2 regions of the Undibacter mobilis genome follow, and region 1 is predicted to be linked to the other one. Evidence: riboswitches for the same ligand, from Rfam matches in the RefSeq annotation. Region 1 holds a riboswitch; the other holds the start of a gene.
The links. A riboswitch is a leader RNA that binds a small molecule or an ion and turns the genes downstream of it on or off. The one in region 1 is predicted to bind cobalamin.
Positions count from the first base shown of each region.

Region 1 (6,953 bases):
GGTGGCGTCGTTCGAAACGGTCTCGACGTCCTTGTCCAAGCCTTCGGCCAGCACCCGGAGATTGACACGCACCTTGTTGGCGAGTTCTGCGCTCGACATTGCCTCCTTGCGCAGCCGGTCCAGTTCGGCGGTCATCTGGAAGTTGGTCACTGCGGCGGCGGCGCGGAAGGTGCCGTTGAGCTCCTTCTGGTAGGTGGTCCAGTCGGCTTCAAGCTCCGCCAACTTGGCCTTGACGTGGGGCCGGGTGGCCTTCTCCTTGAGCCACTGGAAGCGCTCCTGGAACAGCTTGCTCTCCGACGCGACAGCATCCTGCGCGGTCTTGATGCTTTCCGGGCGCGGATCGGTCGAGACCTGGAATTCGGCTCGGTTGATGGCGAGAAGGTTGACGGCAAGACGCTGAGCCATCGTCGACTGGCTGGATACGACCTCCATCCGGTCGGTCGCTTCGCTCAGCGACTTGAGGGAGGTGATGCCGAGCCAGGCGATGGCGGACGCCACCATGGCGAGCAGCATGACGACGGAAACTATCTTGGTCAGCACTTTGAAGCGAGCAAGGATGGACATCTAAATCCCCATTTTCCTGATTAGATAATGTTGGCGCGATGAGATTTTTTAAGCGTCGAGAACGACGGTCTTCTGTTCGTTGGCGACATGGTCCGCCAACAGGTGCGGCAGATCGATCAAGGCGATCATGACGTCCTCGTTCGACACCAGCCCGGCAAGAAAGCTGGTCGAATGAGCGTGACTGGTGCGCGGCACCTGTTGGATCTGCGCCGGCGTCACCGACACGATGTCAAGCACGCGATCGCCGATGAGACCGACCTGACGGTCGCCGATCTGCACGATGATGACGATGTGCAGCGGCGTGGTTTCGGTCAGGCCCTGGCCGAAACGGCAGCGCAGGTCGACGATCGGAACGATGGCGCCACGCAAATTGAGCACGCCGCGCACATAGTCCGGTTGCTTGGGCAGGTGGGTAATGTCCGACCAGCCCTTGATTTCGCGCACGGCCATGATGTCGACGCCGTACTGCTCCTCACCAATGGCGAAGCTGATGAACTCGGTAACGTGCGAGGCCGCCGTGCCGTTGACGGCGGACTCGGAATCGTTGGTTGTATTGATACTAATCTTAGGTTGAGTAATGATGGGTGTGGGTGCGACAACTTGCGACATTCCAGTGGTCCTTATTGTCCCTACGACAGGCAATAGTCATCGAAATGCGCGGCTTTACTTGGCCGAACATACCGCTCTGACGCGGAATCAAATCACACGAAGAGCATGTAGTAATAAGATACCGTGTTTACCTTAAGTTGAAATTGATTTTATTCATAATATAAATAGTTAATAAATATTGTTAATACACGTATAGGCTGTATATGGCGAGCCGCTGTATCGGCAAAATCCGAGAAAATACATCGTGTTGCCGTGTTGCCGTGCTGCCGCGATAGCGTCGTCGAAGCGATCGACAAATTGGATGACGAAATTTCTAGAGTGAATGGCGCGCGGTTGGCGCCGGAGCAATGCGAATCAGAATGCATCGCTCGTTGCACGAGGCGCCAGGAGAGGCGGAAACAAAAAAAACCGCCGGGTGATATGAGCCCGGCGGTTAGAATTTGTCGCTTGTGCGATTGTGCGGTTAAAGCAAGCCGGCGATCAGTACGTGCCGGTGCCGTCGATCACGGCTTTGAGCTCGATATACTCCTGGCAGTTGGTGTTGCCGCAGAGCGAGGCGACCTTTGTCAGATACTCACGAGCCTTGACGCGGTTGCCCTGTTCGGCCTGCCACATACCGTAATAGGACCATGTGCGGGTGTGCTTCGGGTCGGCTTTCAGCGCAGCCTCGTACCAGATCTTCGACTGCTCATAGTTGCCCATACGGCGGTTGGCATAGCCGATGTAGTTGGCAACGTCCGGGTTGCTGTCGCGGCCGAGTGCATGCATCGCGGCAATGCCCGCATCGTATTGGCCGGCGAGAATCAATTGACGCGCTGCGCGATAGTCACGCAGGAATTTCTCATGGGCCTTGGCTTGCGCGAGCTGCTGCTCCGGCTGTTCGATTGCGCTGCCTTTCTTGTCCTTCTTCTTGTCGTCTGTCGGCGTATCGGTGCCGGCCGCATAGACCGGCTTGAGGCCAACGGCGGTGACGAGCAAGGCCGCGGCGGCGATTTGAGGGAGGTGACGTAAAACACGGATGAGGGTCATGGCGGTTGGACCTCTGTGGTTGATGCGGCACGGCGACAGGTTACGCCAGGTCGCCGGCCCAACAGGAAAAACAATTCGTGAAGTCGTTTAGTCCCGCCGGGAAACGAAATTTATCCGGCCACCAGGCCGGCAGGGTGGTTCTTTGGAACCCGACAACCTGAACGGCGGATAACGGCCCGTCTCAGATCGCATTCAGAGCCGGAGGCCTAGAAAGGGTGCCATCAGCCGGCCCGTCGCCGGTTCGCCGGGGATAACCCAAGGGTGCCGGCCGCCCGCCAAAAAGGAAGAATTCGATGTTCAAGACCATCTCTGCCGCCGCTATTGCGCTCAGCCTGATCGCCGCGCCGGCCTTCGCTCAGAGCGCCAGCCCGACCGCCGCCACCACGGCCCCGGTGACCACGCCGGCCAAGCCAGTTGTCCAAAAGAGCGATGCGGTCAGGAAGCACGTCGCCAAGCACAAGAAGAACAAGCACGTTGCGCAAAAGCACAGCGTCAAGAAGCACACCGCCAAAGCGCCGGCGAAGCTGAAGGCCGCCAAGGTCAAGACCGACAAGACCGTCAAGCCGAAGGCCATCTGATCGCCATTCCGGCGCTCGTCAGAACTCACAGTTTCGGGCACCGCGGTTCCTCGATGGGCCGCGGTGCTTGACTCACGTTAACGTTCCATTGAATTATCGAAGCCGTGCTGGTTCCCCGGGTCGCTCCGGGGACGAAAGAGGGAACACGGTTGTCCCGCAAGGCCGCTTTCGGCGATCTTGCGTCATTCCGTGGCTGCCCCCGCAACTGTAAGCGGCGAGCCCGCGTCCGCACGGCCACTGGGAATTCTCCCGGGAGAGCTTTTCTCCTTTGAGAGCCTGGGAAGGCCGGACGCAACGGGCCATGACCCGCAAGCCAGGAGACCTGCCAGCACAGTCACCCAACCGGTGGACGGGCGGTCCATACGGAGCGGCGCTTTCGCAGCGGTGACGTCAATGCCGGTGCGATGGTCCGTTGGAGTTTATTGTCCCACGAACATCGGCAGGTGAGCGTCTCGAGGCGTCAGTCGTCTGCGTTGCGTTCGCATGTTCCTCGCACCGGTTTGGTTTCACCCGGCGCGCCCGTCATCGACGGGCGCCATCGAAGGAATGTGCGTTATGGGGGTTCGTTTTCGTCTGGCTGCCGCGAGTGCGGTGGCGGTCATCGCGGCGGTGCAGGCCGCGTCCAATCCTGCCAAAGCTCAGTCAGCATCTGAACCGGTCGTACTGCCGGAAGTGTCGGTCAGTGCCACCGGCATTGCCACGCCGCTGAGCCAGATCGCCAGTTCGGTGACGGTGATCACCGCCGAGGAGATCGCCCGCACCCAGCGCCGCACCCTGCCGGATGTGCTCAACAATGTGCCGGGTCTCAATGTGGTGCAGACCGGCGGCCCCGGCGGCCAGACTGCGATCTTCATGCGTGGCACCAATTCGAACCACGTCAAGGTGCTGCTCGACGGCATCGACATGGGCGATGTCAGCGCGCCGAACGGCGCGGTTGATCTCGCCCATATCGCCACCGGCGATATCGAGCGTATTGAGGTGCTGCGCGGCCCACAGGGCGGCCTCTATGGTGCCAATGCGATCGGCGGCGTGATCTCGATCGTCACCAAGAAAGGCGAGGGGCCGGCGAAAGCCACAGCGACACTTGAGGGCGGTGCGCTCGGCACCTTCAACCAGTCTGCCGCGGTCAGCGGCGCCAAGGATCGCTTCGATTATGCGTTCAGCGTCGCGCATCTGCGCTCGTCGCATGTCGACGTCACGCCGACCTACGTGCTGCCGGCCGGGCAGTCAGCCAATCCGAACTCCTACGACAACATGACCTATTCGACCCGGCTCGGCGCCAAGATCACAGACGATCTCCGGGTTAATCTGATCGGCCGCTACGTCGATATCCGGCTGAAATATTCCAACGATGATCCGAGCACATTTCCATCGGCGCCTTATGCGACGCGGTCCGACTACGGCAACAAGGCCTTCTTCGGCCGCGCCGAGGCGGTGTATGCCGCACTCAATGGCCGCTTCATCAACACCGTCGGTGTCAACGTCGCCGACAACAGCCGCACCAACAAGGACCCCAACGCCAATCCGGCAACGACGAATGACGGCACGCGCACTGCGGTGAACTGGCGCGGCGAGATCGCCGTGGCCAAGGGCCATACCCTCCTGCTGGGTGCCGAGCGCTCGGAAGAACGCGCCAACACCCAGACTTACGGCATGTTCGGCGGCGCGCCGCTGTCCTATTCTGCCAAGAACGGCAACACCGCCGGTTATGCCGAAATGCAGTCGCAATTTGCCGAACGCTTCTTCATCGTCGGCAACATCCGTGTCGATGACGACGACAAGTTCGGCAGTCATACGACATGGCGCGTTGCGCCGGCCTTCATCATGCCGGGCAGCGAGACCAAACTGAAAGGCAGCTACGGCACGGCATTCAAGGCGCCGACCTTGTACGAGCTCTACGGCGTCGGCGACTTCAACTATGTCGGCAATCCGAATCTGAAGCCGGAAACCAGCAAGGGCTGGGAAGTCGGTTTCGAGCAGCCGCTGTTCGGCGACCGGCTGCGTTTCGGAGTTACTTATTTTCGGAACGACATCAAGGACCTGATCAACAACGTGTTCGCGCCGGTGAATACTTACGTTAATGTAGGCAAGGCCAAGACCGAGGGCTATGAAGCCTTCGTCGATGTCAAGGCCACTGACCGGCTGCGCTTTCACGCCGATTACACCCGTACCGACGCGACCAATGTGATCGCCAATACCGAGCTGTTGCGCCGGCCCAAGCACAAGGCCAATTTCTCGGCGTCCTATCAGGCGACCGAGGCGCTCGGCCTGTCGGCGAGCGTGCTCTATGTCGGCCCCTGGATGGATTTCGATCGCCAGGGCCTGTGGACGACGGCCCGCGACTTCCAGGGCTATACCGTGGTCAATATCGCGGCGAATTATGCGGTCAATAAGCAGGTCACGGTCTTCGGACGCGTCGATAATCTGTTCGACAAGCGCTACGAAGTACCGGTCGGCTGGAAGGCGCCGGGCGTCGGCGTCTTCGGCGGTATCAAGGTCTCGACCCTATAGTCTGGCAAATACGCCTGAACGCGCGGCCGTCCGCCGGCCACGCGTTCGCCTTTGAAAATCGCTAGGATCGCCCCGGGAAAACGATTCCAAGGGGCGAACCATGATGCGATCGTATTTGAGCGCCGGCCTTCTTTTCGTTGCCGTCGCTACGACGCCGGCACGGGCTGATGACATTGTCGATGCCATCGAGCAGGGCCGCAAAGCATACCAGTCCGGTGATATGACGGCGGCCAAGCAATCGCTTGACCTTGCCTCGCAGCTGATCGCGCAAAAGAATGCGGAGGGCTATGCGACGGTGTTGCCAGAGCCGTTGTCGGGCTGGAAGGCCGATAAGGCGCAGACCAGCGCCGTCGGCGCTGCTGTGTTCGGTGGCGTCTCGGCGGCCACGCGCACCTATACCAATGCCAAGGGCGACACGGTCGAGATTTCGATCAGCGGGGATTCGGCGCTGCTGATGCAGTTTGCGCCGATGCTGAACAATCCGGCGATGGCCGGCGCGCTCGGCAAGCTGATCCGGATCGGCAACCAGCGCGCTGTGCAGAACCCGGATGGTGACGTGATGATGATCGTCGCCAACAAGTTCCTGATCAATGTTCAGGGCACGGCGGACTCGGCGAGCAAGGTGGCTTATGCTCAGGCGATCGATATCGCCAAACTGTCGAAGCTGTAGGTGTCGGTGAGGTTGCTAATGCGGTGGATGTTTGTCGGTGTGGCGTTGCTCGTCGCCGGTTGCGCCTCAGACGATGTCGGGCCGAGCCCGGCGGAGTTGCAGGCGCGGTGGGACGCCCAGAACATCGCTCCGCAGAATTACAAGAACGACCTGCTGGCATTCCTGCGCACCTATCTCAACGAGCCGGTCGGCGTGCGCAATGCGCAGGCATCGCAGCCGCTGTTGAAGAAAGTGGGGCAGGGCGATCGCTTCATCGTCTGCGTTCGCTTTCGTGAGAGGAAATCGGCGAACACCTATGCGCCGCCCAAAGACGGCGCTGCCGTCTTCGTGTCCGGCAAGCTCGATCGTTTTCTTGATACGCCGCCGGAAGTCGCCGCGCTCTGCAAGGAGGTGCCGCTTGAGCCGTTTACCGAACTCGAGAAGCTCACGCGCTGACAGAGGGACCGCAAGGTGAACCGCTGGTGCAGCGCGCCCAATAACCAATAACCGCCGGGCTGACCCGACGGTTCGCTTTGTTCATTCAAAGGTCGAAAGTGTCCCCGGGCTTCGAGGCTACTTAACCTTGAGGTTCTCCGCCGACGTCTTGCCGCGGTTTTCGACGAGTTCGAACTGCACGGTCTGACCTTCGTTCAGCGTGCTAAGTCCGGCGCGCTCCACCGCCGAGATATGGACGAACACATCCTTGCCGCCATCCTGCGGCTGGATGAAGCCGTAGCCCTTCGTCGGATTGAACCACTTTACGGTGCCCTGAGGCATGCTAGATCTCCGAAGTATTACGAGTAGCAACACCCCAGTTTGGCACAGTCTTGAACCGCCGAACAAGCTTTCCGATTGCCCGCCGACTGTGACAATTGGTTCAATTTTGGGCGTATTGCGGCGGGCCTCGCGCGGTCGTGGTGCCGGCTGAGGGGATTGAACCCCCGACCTTCGGTTTACAAAACCGCTGCTCTACCGCTGAGCTAAGCCGGCGCTTCCCGTCGCGACGCTCGGAT
Region 1 is NZ_QRGO01000001.1:2,702,781-2,709,733, forward strand. It holds gene DXH78_RS12780 (methyl-accepting chemotaxis protein) at 1-564, opposite strand, end outside; gene DXH78_RS12785 (chemotaxis protein CheW) at 613-1,173, opposite strand; gene DXH78_RS12790 (tetratricopeptide repeat protein) at 1,654-2,202, opposite strand; gene DXH78_RS12795 (His-rich protein BRANT) at 2,496-2,780, shown strand; cobalamin riboswitch at 2,872-3,124, shown strand; gene DXH78_RS12800 (TonB-dependent receptor plug domain-containing protein) at 3,336-5,291, shown strand; gene DXH78_RS12805 (hypothetical protein) at 5,392-5,961, shown strand; gene DXH78_RS12810 (hypothetical protein) at 5,980-6,396, shown strand; gene DXH78_RS12815 (cold-shock protein) at 6,514-6,717, opposite strand; tRNA gene DXH78_RS12820 (tRNA-Thr) at 6,856-6,930, opposite strand.

Region 2 (6,953 bases), 1.4 Mb from region 1:
TGGCCGGGTACCGACAGGTCGGCATTGACCCGGGTGCGGCCGGCGCGGTCGGCCTCGGCGCCAAGCCATTTGGCGGCGGGTGAGGCCATAACACCGGCAGCCCAGATGACGGTCGCGGCTTGCAAGCGCTGCGGACCGAGCTCGACGCCGCCGGCATCGCACGTCGTCACCATGGTATCGGTCATCACCGTCACGCCGGCTTTTGACAGCGTGACGCGCACATAGTCCGATTGCTCCGGCGGAAAGGCCGGCAGGAGGCGCGAGCCGGCCTCCACTAGCACAATGCGGGCATTGCGCGGGTCGATGCGGCGGAAGTCCATCGCCAGCGTTTGGCGGGCGATTTCGGCGATAGCGCCCGCCATCTCGACGCCGGTGGCGCCGCCGCCGACGATCACGAAAGTGAGCAGGCGGCGCTGCACCTCAGGGTCCTGCGCGATCTCGGCCTTCTCGAAGGCTATGAGAATCTGGCGGCGGATGCGGGTGGCATCGTCAATGCGCTTGAGACCAGGGGCGAACGGCGCCCAGTCGTCATGGCCGAAGTAGGAGTGCATCGCGCCGGTCGCCAGCACGAGATAATCAAACGGCATCTCGCCGAAATTGGTGATCAGCACCTTGCGCGCGGGATCGACCCCGAGCACCTCCTCCATCAGGACGGTGGCGTTTTTCTGCGCCCGCAGGATATGCCGGATCGGCCAGGCGATCTCGGCCGGCGACAAAGCCGCGGTCGCAACCTGATAGAGCAGCGGCTGGAAGCAGTGGTGGTTCTGCCGGTCGACGACCGTGACGTCCGCGGCTGCGTGGCGCAACGCCCGGACGGTTTCCAGCCCGCCGAAGCCGGCACCGACAACGATGACCCGGGGGATTTTCACGCTCATCACGATCTCCGTTCTGCGCCCGCGGAGAGGCTGAACCGCTCCCTCGCGGTTGCCAAGGGGCGGGGGAGGCATTAGCAATCCGCCAGTTTTGGCAGCGCGGGCGGGCCCGCTTGGCTGCAAGGAAACGCGCGAAACGCAAAAAGCGGCGTCCAAAGAAAGGCGAACAATGGCGACCCACAATCTGCTCCTGCTGCCGGGCGACGGCATCGGTCCCGAAGTTATGGCCGAGGTGAAGCGGCTGATCGAGTTCTTCAACAAAAAGGGCCCGAATCGCTTCGTCTACGAGGAAGGCCTGGTGGGCGGCGCCTCATATGACGCCGACAAGACTTCGATCAGCGACGTCACCATGGAAAAGGCCAAAGCCGCGGACGCCATCATCTTCGGCTCCGTGGGCGGTCCGAAATGGGCCGACGTGCCCTACGAGGCGCGGCCCGAAGCCGGCCTGCTCCGCCTGCGCAAGGACCTCGACCTCTACGCCAATTTGCGCCCTGCCGTGACCTATCCGGCGCTGGCCGATGCCTCCTCGCTCAAGCGCGAGCTGGTCGAAGGCCTCGACATCATGATCCTGCGCGAACTCACCGGCGGCGTGTACTTCGGCGAGCCGAAGACCATCACCGATCTCGGCAACGGCCAGAAGCGCGCGGTCGATACGCAGGTTTACGACACCTACGAGATCGAGCGCATTTCGCGCGTCGCCTTCGAACTGGCGCGCAAGCGCAACAACAAGGTGACGTCGATGGAAAAGCACAACGTCATGAAGAGCGGCGTGCTCTGGAAGGAAGTTGTGCAGCAGACGCACGACCGCGAATTCAAGGACGTGAAGCTCGAGCACCAGCTTGCCGATTCCGGCGGCATGCAGCTCGTCAAGAACCCCAAGCAGTTCGACGTCATCGTCTGCGACAATCTGTTCGGCGATATGCTGTCGGATATCGCGGCCATGCTCACCGGCTCGCTCGGCATGCTGGCCTCGGCGTCGCTCGGCGAAGTGGATCCCAAGACCAAGCGTCGCAAGGCGATGTACGAGCCGGTGCACGGTTCGGCGCCGGATATCGCCGGCAAGGGACTCGCCAACCCGATCGCGATGATCGCGTCCTTCGGTATGGCCCTGCGCTACTCGTTCGACATGGGCGCGGAAGCTGACCTGATCGACAAGGCGATCGCGGCCACGCTCGACAAGGGCATCCGCACCGCGGATATCGCCACCGCGGGCGAGAAGACGGTGAGCACCACTGAAATGGGCTCGGCCATTCTCGCCGAGATGGAAGCCCTGTCGGCTTAAGCCCGTTTGTCATTCCGGACGCCGCGTAAGCGGCGATCCGGAATCCAGAGCAGCAACGGACATCTATGTGTCTGGATTCCGGGTTCGCGCCTGCGGCGCGCCCCGGAATGACGACGAAGAGTTGTCCCGCAGTTCGCGGTGGGGGCTCGGCATGCCGAATTGCAGCTTGACGAATCGTGGGACCGTGACGCCATATATGGGCGTCACGGTCTTTTCGTTTCTACATATTGTAGGAACGGGAAGCTAAGAGGGAATCCGGTGCGCCGTCCGCGGCCAAGCCGGAGCTGCCCCCGCAACTGTAAGCGGCGAGTTGTCATCTTGAAGACCACGGTGCGATCCGGCGTTCACGCCGCCGCACCGTAGCAACGCCACTGATGCCAGTCGGTATCGGGAAGGCTGATGACAACAGCGACCCGCAAGCCAGGAGACCTGCCGTGACCGCTGAAAACGTCCACGGGCGGGGTGCCCCGGCGGGTCGCTTGTGCTCGTCCGCTTGAGGGGACGAGGCTCTCAGGCATCCCTCGGTCTCCTGCCCCAACATCACGGGGTTGCTGATGGCCTTCGCCTTTGACTTCGACCAAAACGGTCAGCTTGTTCCGCCCACGATCAATGCTCCCAGGCCGGTGCCGGTTCGCAGCGCCGAACGCGCGCCTGAACTTGCGCTGGTGCAAAAGCCGCATCCTGCGCCATTGCCGCAGCCACTCGCCCCGGCGCCGAAGCCGTCCGATCTTGAGCTCGACCGCTCGCGCGACGATCTGCTGACGACCTTCGGCAAACTCACGCTCAATGATCGCTATCTGCTCGCCGGCGAGAGCTATCAGGACATGTTCGCGCGGGTGTCCTGCGCCTTTGCCGACGACATCGCGCATGCGCAGCGGCTCTACGATGCGATGTCGCGGCTCTGGTTCATGCCGGCGACGCCGGTGCTGTCGAACGGCGGCACGACGCGCGGCCTGCCGATCTCGTGCTTCCTCAATGCCGTGCCGGATTCGCTCGACGGCATCGTTACCACCTGGAACGAGAATGTCTGGCTCGCCTCCAATGGCGGGGGCATCGGCACCTATTGGGGCAAGGTCCGCTCGATCGGCGAGAAGGTCAAAGGCGGCGTCACATCCGGCATCATCCCGTTCATCCATGTCATGGACGGCCTGACGCTGGCGATCAGCCAGGGTTCGCTGCGCCGCGGCTCGGCCGCGGTCTATCTCGACATCCATCATCCCGAGATCGAGGAATTCCTCGAAATTCGCAAGGCTTCGGGCGACTTCAACCGCAAGGGCCTGAACCTGCATCACGGCATCAATGTCACCGACGCCTTCATGCAGGCGGTGAAGGACAATGCCCTGTTCGCGCTGCGCAGCCCGAAATCGGGCGAGACGGTGCGCGAGGTTAATGCCCGCCAGCTCTGGCAGCGCATTCTGGAAACGCGGCTGCAGACCGGCGAGCCGTATCTGCTGTTCATCGATGCGGTGAACCGCGCCTTGCCTAAGCATCAGCGCGAACTGGGGCTGAAAGTCTCGACGTCCAACCTGTGCAGCGAAATCACGCTGCCGACCGGCGTCGATCATCGCGATGAGGAACGCACCGCGGTGTGCTGCCTGTCGTCGCTCAATGTCGAGACCTGGGATCAGTGGTGCGATGAGCCGTATTTCATCGACGACGTGTTGCGCTTCCTCGACAACGTGCTGACGCATTTCATCAATGTCGCGCCGGACGGCATGAAACGGGCGCGCTACGCGGCGCTGCGCGAACGGTCGGTTGGACTCGGCATCATGGGCTTCCACTCCTTCCTGCAATCGAAAGGCGTGCCGTTTGAAAGCGCGATGGCAAAGTCGTGGAATTTCAAGATGTTTCGTAAAATTCGCCGCGACGCTGATGCCGCGTCGGTGGCGCTGGCGAAAGAGCGGGGGCCTTGCCCCGACGCTATGGAGCGCGGCGTGATGGCGCGCTTCTCGCACAAGCTGGCCATTGCGCCGACTGCCTCGATCAGCATCATTTGCGGCGGCACGAGCGCCTGCGTTGAGCCGATCCCGGCCAACATCTACACGCACAAGACCTTGTCGGGCGCGATCTCGGTGCGCAATCCGCACCTGGCCAAGCTGCTGCGCGCCAAGGACGCCGACACGCCGGAGGTGTGGCAGTCGATCATCGAGCACGAAGGCTCGGTGGCGCATCTCGACATGCTGAGCGAGCAGGACAAGCTGGTGTTCCGCACCGCTTTCGAAATCGACCAGCGCTGGGTCATCGAGCTCGCCGCCGATCGCACCCCGTTCATCTGCCAGAGCCAGTCGATCAACGTCTATTTGCCGGCCGACATCGATAAATGGGATCTGCACATGCTGCACTGGACGGCGTGGAAGAAGGGGCTGAAGAGCCTCTATTACTGCCGCTCCAAGTCAATCTCGCGCGCGGCCTTCGTCGGCCAGCAGGGCGAGAAGGCATCGCCGGCTGAAGCGCTCACTACTCCCGTCCGCGCCGATTACGAGGAGTGCCTCGCATGTCAGTAAGCGGCGAAGGATTGGGCAAATTCAACCCCCGCACTCTGATCGGCACCGGCAAAATAGGGCTTCTGGAAACGACCGGCACCTACGATGTCGATCGTTATGCCTGGGCCTATGAATGCTGGAAGCGCCAGCAGCAGACGCACTGGATGGGCGAGGAGGTGCCGCTCGGCGGCGACCTCAAGGATTGGGCGTCGGATCGCGTAACGCCAAACGAGCGGGCGCTGCTGACGCAGATCTTCCGCTTCTTCACCCAGTCGGACATCGAGGTCGGCGACAATTATCTCAAGCGCTACATACCGATCTTCCAGCCGCTCGCAGTGCAGATGATGATGGCCGCCTTCACCAATATGGAGACGGTCCACATCGACGCCTATGCGTTGCTGTTGAAAACGCTCGGCATGCCGAAGACCGAATTCGAGGCGTTCCGCGATTATGCTGAGATGCGGGCCAAGGCCGATTACATGCACGAGTTCGGCGTCGAAACCGTGGCCGACGTGTCGCGCACGCTCGCCATGTTCGGCGCCTTCACCGAGGGCATGGCGCTGTTCGCCAGCTTCGCCATGCTGCTCAACTTCCCGCGCCACAACAAGATGAGTGGCATGGGACAGATCGTCACTTGGTCGGTGCGCGACGAGAGTCTGCATTGCGAAGGCATTATCAGGCTGTTCCATGAATGGAATCACGAGACCGGCGCGCTGACCAAATCGGTGGGCGATGACATTGTCGATGTCGCCAAGACCATGGTCGGGCTTGAGGAGCGTTTCGTCGATCTGGCTTTCGGGCTGGGTGGCATCGAAGGCATGACGCCGCAGGACATTCACGCCTACGTGCGTTACGTCGCCGACTGGCGGCTCACTCAGCTCAGGCTGCCGACGACGTTCGGTTATTTTGAGCAGACCGAGGGCGGCTACAACCAGCTCAAGCCACATCCTTTGCCGTGGCTCGTCGAAATCCTCAACGGTGTCGAGCACGCCAACTTCTTCGAGCAACGCGCCACGGAATATTCGAAGGGGGCGAGCCGCGGCAGCTGGGATGGCGATGAAGGCGTTTGGTCGCAATTCGACAGCGCCGGACAAGGACGGTCCTGACAACAAAAAACGCGGCCCGGTGGGCCGCGTTTTTCAATGCCGAAATGGGAGCTGGATCAGAACTTCAGCCAGGGGCCGTTGCGGCCTGAATCCCACGGACCCGGCAGCGGGAGCTGGCTCGTGCCGGCCGAGGTATTGTCGAGGATGCCGGTGGCCCGATGGTTCGGGTTCTGCGCGTAATCGAGGTCGTGGCGGCTGCCCGGCAGCACTTCGGTGCCCGGATCGAGATAAGAGCGCTTCTCGATGATGATGCGGGTGCGGGTCTTGCCGTCCTCGCCGCGCGTCACGACGACCGTATTATTGCGGTTCGAATAGGTCCGCTTCTGCGTGGTCTGCGCGTCGGCTGGCGCTGAGAGAAGCGCCAAAGCGCCAATTGCGGCGGCGCAGCTCACGGCAACGAACTTCAGGTGCATTTTCGACGTTCCTCAACCGATTCCTAGGTGGCACACTGTAGCCGTGTTCGGTTCGGCTTGATAGGGGGCCAAACGGCGGCGCGCGGCTTTGGCGCCGGCCGTTGCCAAAATGCGGCGGTTGCCAAGTCCGCTGTCCGTCTCGATAGTTTGCCCGATACCGTGTAACCGGCGAGCCCATCGGAAGCCCCATGGCCTTCGATATCCGTTCCGCACTGCCTGAACTGCTACCCCGGCTGGTCGCTTTCGCGCGCACCATTGTCGGCGATTCCGACGTGGCCCGCGATCTGGTCCAAGAGGCGGTGGTGCGCGCGCTGGCGGCCGGCCGGGCGCCGTCCGATAGGCTGGCCTTCCGCGCCTGGATGTTTGCCATCGTGCGCAACGCCGCAATCGACGAACTGCGCCGCCGGCGAGCCTCAAAAATCGAGTATGAGCCCGGCGTCGATCTCTGGCGCTACGACAATGCCAGTATTGCGAAGATTACCGTCGAGCGGGGGCTGCTGACGCTCAATCCAGAGCATCGGGAAATTATCGCCTTGATTGATATTGCCGGTTTCAGCTACGCCGAAGCGGCCGGAATACTGGAGATTCCAACCGGGACAGTGATGAGCCGTATCGCGCGCGCCCGCTCTGCATTGCTGGCCGCCATCGAGGCGAGTTCGCTGAGGCCGCTGAAGTCGAAACATGGCCACTAACGGATCCACACCTGACGCGACCGAGCGTCTGAATGCCTTGATCGACGGCGAATTGCCGGCCGACGAGCAGGCTGCCTTGGCCGATTGCATTGCCGCCGCGCCCGA
Region 2 is NZ_QRGO01000001.1:1,289,924-1,296,876, forward strand. It holds gene DXH78_RS06095 (NAD(P)/FAD-dependent oxidoreductase) at 1-875, opposite strand, end outside; gene leuB (3-isopropylmalate dehydrogenase) at 1,042-2,154, shown strand; cobalamin riboswitch at 2,344-2,605, shown strand; gene DXH78_RS06105 (ribonucleoside-diphosphate reductase subunit alpha) at 2,778-4,658, shown strand; gene DXH78_RS06110 (ribonucleotide-diphosphate reductase subunit beta) at 4,649-5,743, shown strand; gene DXH78_RS06115 (hypothetical protein) at 5,800-6,156, opposite strand; gene DXH78_RS06120 (RNA polymerase sigma factor) at 6,345-6,848, shown strand; gene DXH78_RS06125 (hypothetical protein) at 6,838-6,953, shown strand, end outside.
Region 2: it holds a riboswitch for cobalamin, as region 1 does, so the genes downstream of both, DXH78_RS06105 (ribonucleoside-diphosphate reductase subunit alpha) here and DXH78_RS12800 (TonB-dependent receptor plug domain-containing protein) in region 1, are expected to answer to the same signal.